Regions from separate parts of the Kocuria sp. CPCC 205260 genome, predicted to be linked through region 3. Evidence: riboswitches for the same ligand, from Rfam matches in the RefSeq annotation. Region 3 holds a riboswitch; each other region holds the start of a gene.

Region 1 (4,062 bases), on a different contig from region 3:
TCATGTGGACCGTGATCGCCCATGGGCCCAGGGCCTCCTCGTCGGTGACCGCCGTGCAGATGCGCTCGCACTCCGATCTGATCCTCACGGCCACCGGAAGCACCATGGGACTGATCCCGGGCTCGGTGCTGCTGGAGGTGGACCGTCCGAACGCGACCCTCTACTTCCACGTCCTGGACGTGCACGACGACGAGGACATCGAGCACTTCCGGGAGTCCGTGCGCAACACCGAGGCTGCCTGGATCCGCATGATGGGCTCTCCGGAGGACTACGCCGCGCTGCGGCGCGAGGACGCCCAGAAGGGCCGTGGACTCAACCCCCGGGCCGTGCTGCGCAGCTGGGCGGGCTACGCCCACAGATCGAAGGCCGAACGACGGGATGAGGAGCAGAGCCGATGAGCACCATCGTCATGGCCGTGTGCCTCGTGATGCTCGCCGGTGGGGCCGCCGGCGTGCTGTACCGACTGGTGAAGGGACCCTCGCTGCTGGACCGCGTGCTCTCCAGCGACGTCCTGCTCTCCGTGGTGGTCGCCGCGATCGCCCTGGAGATGGTCTGGAGCGATCACTCCGACTACATGATGGTCATCGTGACCGTCTCGCTGCTGGGCTTCATCGGCTCGGTGTCTGTGGCGCGGTTCGTCCAGCCCACGCGGCCACGGAAGACGGGCCAGACCGATGAGGGCGCCACCAAGGAGCCGGTCGAGGGCGAGCGGGCCGAGCAGGATCACCGGCCCGCCCCGATGCAGAAGCCCGCCCCGTCCGAGAAGGAGGGACACCGCTGATGGATCCCATGGACCTCGTGCTCGACATCGTCGTGGGCGTGCTGCTGCTCGTGGGCTGCCTCATGTCCCTGACGGCCGGCCTCGGCCTGATCCGGCTGCCGGACGTCCTGTCGCGGATGCACGCGGCCACCAAGCCGCAGGTGCTCGGTCTGCTGTGCATGCTGCTGGCCGTGGTGATCCACTCCCGCGAGTGGACGCTGCTGCCGCTGGCCCTGCTGGGCTGGGCCCTGATGCTGCTCACGGCGCCGGTCTCGGCGCACATGGTGGGGCGCTCGAGCTATCGGACCAAGCACGTGCTCGATGAGACGCTGATCGCCGATGACCTGGCCGCAGCCCTGGACGAGGCCGACACCGCCGAGTCGCAGGGCGGCGCGGACCGCCCGTCGTGATCCGCAACGGCTCGCCGAGCGCGCTAGGGTGAGCACCGAACCTCCGGCGCCGGCTGAGGCGCCGGTTCCGCGATCTCCCGAGTGGCTCACTCGGGGTAGGAGATGACATGAACCCCAAGATCATGGGACTCATCGGCACCGGCGCGTCCGTGCTGGGCGTGCAGGCCGCCACAAAGGGCCTCGACGCCACGTGGAAGAAGGTCACCGGCCGCCAGGTCCCGTCCAAGGGCGACGACCCCCGTGAGGACCGCTGGCTCGACATCGTCCTGTTCGCCGTGGTCAGCGGTGTGCTGACCACGGTCGTGCGGACCCTGGTCAACCGCCAGGTCGCCGAGCAGCGCGAGAAGGCCGAGCTCAAGGCGCAGGAGAAGGCCAAGGGCCGCGGCTGATCTCGACCGGTCCGGGCTGGCCGCTGCGCGCGGCCTGCTGATCGATGGCGAAGGCGCCGGGAGCCGTGTGCTCCCGGCGCCTTCATCCGTTCCGGGTCCGGCTGAGGGTGACCTGCATGTGCTGCGCGTTTGGCGTAGGATCCCAGGCACACGACAGGGGAGCGCCCGAGGGCGCTGAGAGTGCGGTCCGCCGCAGACCCTCGAACCTGCTCCGGCTAGCACCGGCGAAGGAAGTCGAGCATCTCGGAGGTGCTTCTCGCGCGTTCCTGCGGGCGCCCGCCCACGCAGCATCGCGCGAGAAGCGCTTCTCCCCTCCTGATGACAGGGGCGCCGCGGCGTCCCCGGGCCCCCAGGAGGACCACCATGACGCAGCATCGCAGCACCAGTCAGATGAGCAGCGGATCCGGCCTCGATACGCGCTCGGACCGCGACCCCGGAACCTTCGGCTCCCCGCAGCGCAGCGCGCGCTCCCGCCTGAGGTGGCGCGTGCTCGACCTCGTGGTCCTCGCAGTGCTGGCCGCCGCCTGCGGCGTGATCTTCTGGGCCTGGTCCGCTCTGGTCTACCCCCTCTCCCAGGCCGTCACGGTCGGCTATCCCCCGGCGGGCGGCCTGCTGGTCGGCGGATGGCTGATGGCCGGACCGCTGGCCGCCCTCATCATCCGCCGCCCCGGCGCAGCACTGGCCTGCGAGCTGCTGGCGGCGTGCTTCGAGGGGCTGCTGGGCACCCACTTCGGCATGACGGTCGTGCTCTCCGGTCTCATCCAGGGCGCGGCGGCGGAGGCCGTCTTCCTGGCCGCCGGGTACCGCCGCTTCGGCCCGGTCGTGGCCGTGGCCTCGGGCGCTGCCGCCGGAGCGCTCGGGACACTGACCGAGTGCCTGATCTACTACTACGAGTGGCCGATGGCCCACCAGGCGGTCTACGTCGTGCTGGGCACGGTGTCCGGGGCGGTCATCGCCGGTCTTGCCATGTGGGCACTGACGCGCGCTCTGCGCTCCACAGGAGTGCTCTCGGGCCTGGCCTCCGGTCGATGACCGCTCGCACGCACGGAGCCGACAGGGCCGTGCGCGGCGGAGCCGCCGTGTTCGCGCGCGGCTTCGGCTGGCAGCCGGAGGGTCGGAAGACCCCAGCCATCGAGCAGGTGGACCTCGAGATCCCCGCGGGGCAGCGCGTGCTGCTGCTGGGCGCCAGCGGCTCGGGCAAGTCCACGCTGCTGCACGCCCTGGCGGGCGTGCTCCCGGACACCGAGGACGATGCCCCCGGGCCGGGGCCCGACGGCGGTCGCGCAGCGCCCTCCGGAGGCAGCGGCCCGCGCGGCGAACTGCTCGTGGACGGACAGCCCGCAGCCCAGCGCGGCGTCGTCACCGGCCTGCTCCAGCAGGATCCGGAGTCCTCGATCCTGCTGGCCAGGGCCGGCGACGACGTCGCGTTCGGCCCGGAGAACCTGGCCGTGCCCGCCGAGGAGATCTGGGACCAAGCCGATGCCGCCCTGCGGGCCGTGGGGCTGGAGATCTCCCGCAGCCGGGACACCTCGGCGCTGTCCGGCGGGCAGCAGCAGCGCCTCGGCCTGGCCGGCATCACCGCCATGCGCCCGCGCCTGCTGCTGCTCGACGAGCCCACGGCCAACCTGGATCCAGAGGGGGTGGTGACCGTCCGCAGGGCGGTCGAGTCGGTGGTCGAGGACACCGGGGCCACACTGATCGTGGTCGAGCACCGCACCGAGGTCTGGGCGGATCTGGTGGAGCGCGTCGTGGTCCTGGGGCCGCGGGGAGTGCTGGCCGACGGGAGCCCCGAGGACGTCCTCGGCGCCCGAGGGGCCCAGCGCGAGCAGCTGCGCCGCGCCGGCATCTGGCTGCCGGGCCAGCGCGCCGCCGCGGTCGCCCCGGCCCCCGCCCCCGGTGAGCTGCTCCTGCGCGCCGACGGGCTCGAGGTCTCACGCGAGCAGCCCTCGCAGCGCCTGCTCTCCCGCCGCCGTCGCCGCGTGCGCCGCGGTGACGCGGTGCCCGACGGGGCCTGGGCCGGCGCCCCGGCGGCGCAGCCGGTGGACCTGCGCCTGCGCGCCGGCAGCGCGTTCGCGCTGACCGGGCCGAACGGCGCCGGGAAGTCGACGCTGGCCCTGACGCTGGCCGGTCTGCTCGTGCCGAGCGCCGGTATGGTGCGCGCTGCCGGCAGCCTCGCCGGAGGGCTGCCGAACGATCCTTCGGTATGGTCCGGCCCGGAGCTTGTGGAGCGCATCGGCACGGTCTTCCAGGAGCCCGAGCATCAGTTCCTCACCGGCACGGTGCGCGAGGAGCTCGCCGTGGGCCCGCGCCGGGCCGGGGTCCCCGAGGACGAGATCGCCCGCCGCGTGGATGAGCTGCTCGAGCGGCTGCATCTTTCGGCCCACGCCGAGGCCAATCCCTTCACCCTCTCCGGGGGTCAGAAGCGCCGCCTCTCCGTGGGCACGGTGATGGCTGCAGCACCCCAGATCCTCATCCTGGACGAGCCCACCTTCGGGCAGGACGC
Region 2 (4,062 bases), on a different contig from region 3:
CGCTGGGACGGGGACGAGGATCTCTTCGCCCACTACCGGGTGGACGATCAGATCTTCAAGGCCCTGGAGCGCAAGGTCATGCTGCCCTCGGGCGGCTCCCTGGTGATCGACCGCACCGAGGCCATGACCGTCGTCGACGTCAACACGGGCAAGTTCACCGGCTCCGGCGGCAATCTCGAGGAGACCGTCACCAAGAACAACCTCGAGGCGGCCGAGGAGATCGTGCGGCAGCTGCGCCTGCGCGATATCGGCGGCATCGTGGTCATCGACTTCATCGACATGGTGCTCGAGGCCAACCGCGACCTCGTGCTGCGGCGCCTGGTCGAGTGCCTGGGTCGCGACCGCACCAAGCACCAGGTCGCCGAGGTCACCTCGCTGGGGCTCGTGCAGATGACCCGCAAGCGCATGGGCACCGGCCTGCTCGAGGTCTTCTCGGAGGACTGCGAGGCCTGCGACGGCCGCGGCGTGGTCGTCCACGATCACCCGCTCAAGGGCCGCAGCTCGGGCTCCTCGGACAACCGGCAGGGTCGCAACGACCGCAAGCGCAGCCGTCGTCTCCCGGGCGCTCAGGACGAGCAGCGTCCGCGCGCCGAGGATCCGGAGCAGGCCAAGCGCGCACAGGCCACCCGAAGCGCCCTGGCCGCGATCGCCTCGGCCAGCGGCCACGACACCGACTCCTCCGCCTCGGCAGGAGAGCGGACGGAGGCAGCCTCTGCGAGCGAGTCCGCCGGGGACCAGGAGTCCCAGGGCCAGCGCACGCAGGAGTCCCAGGACTCCCGCGAGAGCGGCAAGCGTCGTCGCAAGCGCCGCGGCAAGCGCTCGCGCGGCCGCGGTCAGGACGGCCAGGCCCCGCAGGACCAGAACGATCAGGACCGCAGCGACCAGGCCCAGAGCGACCGGCAGGACTCCCCGCAGGCCGATCCGGGGCAGGGCCAGGACACGGGCGCCCAGGCAGAGCGGGGCCGCGGTGAGTCGGACGGCCGCTCCGGGCAGCGCCGGCAGCGCGGTGAGCGATCCTCCGGCCGTGGCGGCCGCGGCCGGTCCGAGGCGCAGTCCGGGGCCCGCTCCGAGGACGAGACCCGCTCCCTGATCGAGGCGCGCATCCGTGCGGCCTCCGGCGAGGCTCCCGAGGCGAGCGCCCCGCGCGAGGACGCGGCGGATCAGTCGGCCCCGGAGAAGGAGGCCGACGGCGAGTCCACGCCGCGAGAGGCATCGGAGCCGAAGCGCCGGGACGCCGCTCAGGGCCCCCAGGGACGACGTGAGCGGCGATCGCGCACGGCGCGAGCCGAGTCGCAGGAGGCGGCCCAGGGTGCTTCCCAGGGCGAGCAGGCGGCTGCCGCTCAGCAGAAGCGTCGCAGCCGCACCGCGGCCGCTGCCCAGGCGGCGCCGGAGCCGGTCCAGGCCCCGGCCGCACCGACGGCCCCGGCCGCTCAGGGCACGGCGACGGTGCGCGATGCGGACGCGGAGCAGGCCGCCCCGGTGCGCCAGCGGGCCCGTCGCTCGCGCCGTGCCGCAGCCCCGGCGGGCACGCCCGAGGTCCCGCAGTCGGCTCCCGCGGCTCCGGGCGCCGCGGCGACCGTGACCGCAGGCACCGCCTCGGTGGTCTCGACCTCCGACGGAGCCTCGCAGGTGACGATCAACGGCGAGGTCATCGAGCTGCCGCAGGGCCACAGCGCCGCCGAGGCGCTGGGCGCCGGCGGCTCGACCGGCTCGCAGCTCGAGTCGCTGGCCAGCACCATGGGCGAGCGCGAGCCCGGTGCCGCCGGACCGCGTCGCCGCCCGCGCCGCTCGCGGCGCGCCAGCGCGCCCGAGGCCGCTCCTCAGACGGGCGCGGAGCAGTCCTCGCCGCAGGACGGTCACGGGCGCACCTGAGCGCAGGGCCGCACCGGCGAGCAGCCGGCCCCGCTGAGCCGCGTGCATGACGGCCGCCTCCCCGAGCGGGGAGGCGGCCGTCATCGTCTCCCAACAGAGCAGCCGGATCACGTGTAGACTGAGCAGGCACGACACGGGGTGCCGCCCGAGCAGGCGGCTGAGAGCACACCCGTAGAACCTGAACTAGTTCGCACTAGCGGAGGGATTGTCGCCTTGATGCACAGTCACACCCAGAGTCCATCGCAGTCCGCCCACCAGCCCGTCTCGGAGCGGATGGCCCGGCTGCTCGAGCAGCTGCGCAGCACTCGCCCCCTGGTGCAGTGCCTGACCAACACGGTGGTCTCCAACTTCACCGCCAACGCCCTGCTGGCCCTCGGCGCTGCTCCGGCCATGACGGACATCCAGGGGGAGGCAGGGCCGTTCGCCGAGGTCGCCGACGGCATGCTGATCAACCTGGGCACCCCGGATCCCGAGCAGCGCGGCGCCATGCGCGAGGCCGCTGCCGCGCGACAGGCCTCAGGCCGCCCCTGGGTGCTGGACCCGGTGGCGATCGGCTCGCTGCCGATCCGCACTGCCCTTGCCGCCGAGCTGCTCGAGTCCCGTCCGGCGGTGATCCGCGGCAACCCCTCGGAGGTCCTGGCTCTGACCGGAGGGGCCGGGGGCCGCGGCGTCGACACGACCGATGCCCCGGAGGCCGCCGTTCAGGCTGCCCGGCAGCTCGTATCGACCGGCAGCGCCGATGCCGTGGCCATCTCCGGGCCCGTCGATCTGATCGTCTCCTTCTCGGCGACGCTGAGCGTGCCGCACGGGCACGAGCTGCTGACCCAGGTGGTGGGCGGAGGATGCGCCCTGGGCTCCGTGATCGCGGCCTTCGCCGCCGTCGCGCAGGACCCCGCCGAGGCCGCTGCGGCCGGGAGCCTGGTCTGGGGGCTGGCGGCCGAGGACGCCGCCGATCGCTGCCAGGGCCCGGGGTCCTTCGCCGTGCATCTGCTCGACTCCCTGCACGGGCTGCGCCCCGAGGACGTCGCCGAGCGCTGCCGTGTCGAGGCAGCCGATGCCTCGAACGCCGCGGACGGTGCCGCCGCCGGGGCGGGTCAGGCCGAGGAGGCCGGGCGATGAGCCCCCGATTCGACCCCGCCGCACTGTCGCTCTACCACGTCACCGACCCCCAGCTCAGCCGGACTCGCAGCGTCCCCGAGGTCGCGCGGCTGGCTGTCGAGGGCGGGGCGAGCATGATCCAGGTCCGAGCCAAGGACGCCTCCGGACGCGAGCTGCTCGAGCTGCTCGAGGCCGTCGTGTCGGCCGTCGACGGCGCGGCCCCGGTGGTCGTCGACGATCGCGTGGAGTGCCACCTGGCCGCACGCGCCCGGGGGATCGCATGCGACGGCGTCCACATCGGCCAGTCGGATCTGCCCCCGGAGGACGCCCGGCGCCTGTGCGGACCGGAGGCGATCATCGGGCTCTCTGCGGCCTCGCAGGACGAGATCGCAGCTGCCGCGGCACTGCCCGCGGGCACGGTGGACTACCTGGGCATCGGGGCGGTGCGGGCCACGGAGACCAAGCCCGACGCCCCGCAGCCGCTGGGCATCGACGGCTTCGCCCGGGCCCGAGCCCTGAGTGCCCTCCCGGCCGTGGCCATCGGCGGGATCCGGCCGGAGGACGTCGCGGGGCTGATGGCCGCAGGTGCCGACGGCGTGGCCGTGGTCTCCGGGATCTGCTCGGCTGCCGATCCGCGCCTGGCGGCGCAGACCTACCGACGGGAGATGCAGCGATGAACTCGACGACCTGGAGCACGACCAGCACGCGCGCCGTCCCGCGCGTCCTGTCGATCGCCGGAACCGATCCGACCGGCGGCGCCGGTCTGCATGCGGATCTGAAGACCATCAGCGTCCTGGGCGGCTACGGCATGGGTGCGGTCACCGCTGTCATCGCGCAGAACACCTGCGGTGTGCGCTCGATCCACACGCCGCCGCCGGAGGTGCTGAGGGATCAGCTGCTGGCCGTCTCCGACGACGTCGTCGTGGATGCCGTGAAGATCGGCATGCTGGGCAGCGCCGGTGCGGTCGAGGTCGTGGGGCAGTGGCTGCAGGAGCAGAAGCCGCCGCTGTGCGTCATCGATCCCGTCATGGTCGCCACAGCCGGTGGGACGCTGCTGGAGTCCGAGGCGCTCGGCGCCGTCCTGGAGCTGCT
Region 3 (4,062 bases):
CCGTGAAGATCGCTGAGGACTACGCCTTCCTCCAGCACCTCTCCGGCGGTCGTGTGGATCTCACCATGGGCCGTGGCAACACCGGTCCGGTCTACCCCTGGTTCGGCAAGGACATCCGCCAGGGCATCCCGCTGGCCATCGAGAACTACCACCTGCTGCGCAAGCTGTGGCGCGAGGAGGTCGTGAACTGGCAGGGCAAGTTCCGCACCCCGCTCAACAGCTACACCTCCACCCCGTGGCCGCTGGATGACACCCCGCCCTTCGTGTGGCACGGCTCGATCCGCTCCCCGGAGATCGCGGAGCAGGCCGCCTATTACGGCGACGGCTTCTTCCACAACCACATCTTCTGGAACATCGAGCACACCGCCTCGATGGTGAACCTCTACCGCCAGCGCTTCGAGCACTACGGCCACGGCGCCGCCGACCAGGCGATCGTGGGCCTGGGCGGCCAGATCTTCGCCGCTGAGACAGAGGCCGAGGCCAAGCGGGTCTTCCGCCCGTACTTCGACAACGCGCCGGTCTACGGCCACGGCCCGTCGCTCGAGGACTTCTCGCGGATGACCCCGCTGACGGTCGGCACCCCGGATCAGATCGTGGAGCACTACCTGGGCTACGCGGATCAGGTGGGCGACTACCAGCGCCAGATGTTCCTGCTGGATCACGCCGGCCTGCCCGAGGAGGTGGTCCTGGAGCAGATCGAGATCCTCGGCCGGGAGATCGCCCCGCGCCTGCGCGAGGGCTTCGAGGCACGTCGCCCGGCGCACGTGCCCTCAGACCCGCCCACCCACGAGACCCTGCGCGCCCAGGGCCCGGACTCCAAGCACCGCCAGGTCATCAACGCGCAGCCGCAGGACGAGCAGAAGGAGGATGAGCAGCGATGACCCGCCAGCTCGTCGTCGTCTCGGCGGGGCTGTCCTCGCCGTCGTCCACCCGCCTGCTGGCGGACCGGATCGCCCAGGCCGTCGAGTCCCGGGTCGGCGCCCGGGGCGAGGCCCTGGAGGTCCACCACGTGGAGCTGCGGGACCTGGCCCTGCCGCTGGCGCAGGCCATGACCACGGGCGGGCTGCCCGATCCGCAGCTCGACGAGGTCAAGCGCCTGGTCGCCCAGGCCGATGGGCTGGTGGCGGTCACGCCGATCTTCCGGGCCTCCTACTCGGGGCTGTTCAAGATGTTCTTCGACGTCCTCGACGACGAAGCGCTGATCGACCTCCCGGTGCTCATCGCCGCGACGGCCGGCACCCCGCGCCACAGCCTGGTCCTGGACCACGCGCTGCGCCCGCTGTTCTCCTACTCGCGGGCGGTCGTGCTGCCCACGGGCGTGTTCGCCGCGACCGATGACTTCGGCTCCGGGGACACCGGAGGCCTGGAGTCGCGGATCGCTCGAGCCGCCTCCGAGATGGCGACGGCACTGGTGGCCGAGTCCGCCGGGGTGGAGGGCTTCCTGCCCACCGAGCCCGCGCGGGCGCCACGTCGCAGCGGCGTGGACCTGGGTCCGGTCACGAACTTCGCGAGCCTTCTCAAGGGCCACGACGGCTCCTGACGGGCTGGCCGAGCTCTCGGAGGACCCATAGGCCGCCTGACCTGCTCATATGTCGAATGTGCCATATGAGCAGGTCTCGTCTCTCACAGCGGAACCGGCTGCCGCCCTGTCGGCATCCGATCCTGCCGCCTACACTGGGCTGCGGACACGGGGTGCGCCGCCGGCGCTGAGATCAGACCCGTGGAACCTGCTCCAGCTCGCACTGGCGAAGGGATGTCCCTGATGAGCTCCACCTCGAACATCGCCCCCCAGCCCGCCGTCGAAGCGGCCGGTCCATGGACGCAGTCGCTGTGGGACGCCGGCGCGCAGACGGCAGCCGAGATCCAGGACTCGAGATTCGTGCGCGCCCTGCTGGACGGAACCCTTGACGACGCGCGGTTCACGTTCTACCTCGCCCAGGACGCCCTGTATCTGGCCGGCTACGCCCGGGCCCTGGCGGCTCTGTCCGCACGCTGCGATCACGCCCCGGACCAGCTCGCGTGGGCACAGGCCTCGGTCGGCTGCCTCACGGAGGAGGCCCAGCTGCACCGCACCTGGATGGCCGCCCGTCCGGAGGCCGCCGACGAGCCCGCCAGCACCGTCACCGCGGCCTACACGGACTTCCTGCTGGCCGCCGCCCTGGGACAGGACCGAGCTGTCGGCGCTGCTGCAGTGCTCCCCTGCTTCTGGCTCTACGCCCAGGTCGGAGCCTGTCTGCCGACCGTGGAGCCGGATCACCCGTATGCCGCATGGCTGGAGACCTACCGCGATCCCGAGTTCGTGGCTGCAACCGCTGCAGCCCTGGAGCGCGTCGAGCGGGAGCTCGCACAGAGCTCGGAATCAGGCCGTGCGGCAGCACAGCGGGCCTATCTGGCAGGCTGCCGCCACGAGCTGGCGTTCTTCGATCAGGCCCTGACTCAGGATCAGTCGGAGATCATCCCGCGCTGAGAGCGCGGACCGACTGACGGGACCCTCACCACGGTCCCTTCCGGTGCCGCGGCGCCGTGTCGGCCACATGGCGGCCGCGGCGTCGTCGGGCCGACGGCGACGTGATGTGATCCCCGAACTCCTCCGGCTCGCGCTGCGCCAAGGGGCCCGTATGCGGATCCTCGGGGGCCTCCGCCAGCCCGATCCGATCGTGCAACCACCGCAGCGGGGCCGGTGCCCACCAGTTGGCCCGCCCGGCGATCCGCATGAACGCGGGCACCAGGACGCCGCGCACCAGGGTCGCATCGAGCAGGATCGCGAACGCCGTACCCAGGCCGAACAGCTGCATGAAGCTCACCTGGCTCGTCCCGAAGGCCGCGAACGACACCGAGAGCACCAGCGCCGCGAGTGTGTTGATGCGCCCGGTGTGCGCGAGCCCCTCCACGACCGCCATGCGGTTGCTGCCCGTCTGCTCCCACAACTCCTTCATGCGCCCGATCAGGAACAGCTCGAAGCCCACCGACAGCCCGAAGGCGATGCAGAACAGCAGCACGGGCATGGACATGTCCAGCGGGCCCCGCGTGAAGCCCAGGAACCCGGAGAGCCAGCCGTGCTGGAACACGAGCGTCACCACGCCCAGCACCGCCGGCAGGAGCACCAGCGTGATGGGCACGGCGATGTGCTCGGCCAGCCCCAGGTCCTTGATCACCTGCTGGCTGTTCGAGGCGATCATGGGCGCGGAGCCGCCCACCAGCACCTCGGTGCCGTCGCCGCGCTCCTGGCTCAGCTGGTCCACGAGCTCCGTGGAGATCTCAGTCTGCTCGGCCAAGGTGCCCTCGATGTGCGCGACGACCATGCCCGTGCGGCCGTCGTCAGAGCTCAGCGGGTCGCTCATGCCGGGATCGCTGAAGGCATGGACGGACACGATGCCGTCGTGCTCGCGCAGATCCGCGGCGATCTCCTCCCCCACGTCAGCGGAGTCGGCTGCCTGGGAGCCTTCGGGGGCTCGGACCAGGACGACGAGGCTCGCCTCCCCGCCGACCTCTTCGTGCACGATCTGCTGTGCCCTGGCGGATTCCGAGGTCGGGTCGGCGTAGCCGCCGCCGGGAACGTAGCACGGGAGACGACGCCGGCGTCGGTGCTGGTCGGCGCAGAAGTCGGCCGTCCTGGGGACGGGTCATGCGCCCGCAGCAGATCCGCGCCGCGCCCGTGCCCCGAGGGCCGGGAACAGATGCGAGATCACCGCGCAAGGGACCACATCAGGGCCTGCCCTGTGTCGCTGCGCAGGGCCGTCGTCGTCATCCGCCGAACGGTGACCTGTCAGGGGCAGAGCCGCCCCCCGCCGGCGCCCGACAGGCCCGGCAACGACGATGAGCCGCCGCCCCGGAAAGGGGCGACGGCTCGTCGGTCAGGCGTGCCGTGCAGGACGGCTCACCCGAAGGATCAGGCGGGGACGACCTCGAACTCGATGTTCGCGTTGACGTCCTCGTGCAGGCGCACGGTGGCCTGGTAGGTGCCGACGGTGCGGACCTGCTCGCGGATCTCGACCTTGCGCTTGTCGATCTCGCCCAGGCCGGCGGCCTTGACGGCGTCGGCGACCTGCTCGGCCTTGATCG

The links. A riboswitch is a leader RNA that binds a small molecule or an ion and turns the genes downstream of it on or off. The one in region 3 is predicted to bind thiamine pyrophosphate.
Region 1: it holds a riboswitch for thiamine pyrophosphate, as region 3 does, so the genes downstream of both, RF645_RS11560 (ECF transporter S component) here and RF645_RS06045 (hypothetical protein) in region 3, are expected to answer to the same signal.
Region 2: it holds a riboswitch for thiamine pyrophosphate, as region 3 does, so the genes downstream of both, thiM (hydroxyethylthiazole kinase) here and RF645_RS06045 (hypothetical protein) in region 3, are expected to answer to the same signal.

Annotation. Positions count from the first base shown of each region.
Region 1 covers NZ_JAVKPT010000008.1:75,127-79,188, forward strand. The annotation lists gene RF645_RS11540 (Na+/H+ antiporter subunit E) at 1-398, shown strand, start outside; gene RF645_RS11545 (monovalent cation/H+ antiporter complex subunit F) at 395-781, shown strand; gene mnhG (monovalent cation/H(+) antiporter subunit G) at 781-1,170, shown strand; gene RF645_RS11555 (DUF4235 domain-containing protein) at 1,278-1,559, shown strand; TPP riboswitch at 1,705-1,809, shown strand; gene RF645_RS11560 (ECF transporter S component) at 1,923-2,591, shown strand; gene RF645_RS11565 (ATP-binding cassette domain-containing protein) at 2,588-4,062, shown strand, end outside.
Region 2 covers NZ_JAVKPT010000001.1:247,447-251,508, reverse strand. The annotation lists gene RF645_RS01060 (Rne/Rng family ribonuclease) at 1-1,872, shown strand, start outside; TPP riboswitch at 1,997-2,095, shown strand; gene thiM (hydroxyethylthiazole kinase) at 2,089-2,991, shown strand; gene thiE (thiamine phosphate synthase) at 2,988-3,647, shown strand; gene thiD (bifunctional hydroxymethylpyrimidine kinase/phosphomethylpyrimidine kinase) at 3,644-4,062, shown strand, end outside.
Region 3 covers NZ_JAVKPT010000002.1:290,783-294,844, forward strand. The annotation lists gene RF645_RS06035 (LLM class flavin-dependent oxidoreductase) at 1-881, shown strand, start outside; gene RF645_RS06040 (FMN reductase) at 878-1,540, shown strand; TPP riboswitch at 1,679-1,771, shown strand; gene RF645_RS06045 (hypothetical protein) at 1,763-2,467, shown strand; partial or broken gene RF645_RS06050 (MMPL family transporter) at 2,493-3,515, opposite strand; gene rplI (50S ribosomal protein L9) at 3,890-4,062, opposite strand, start outside.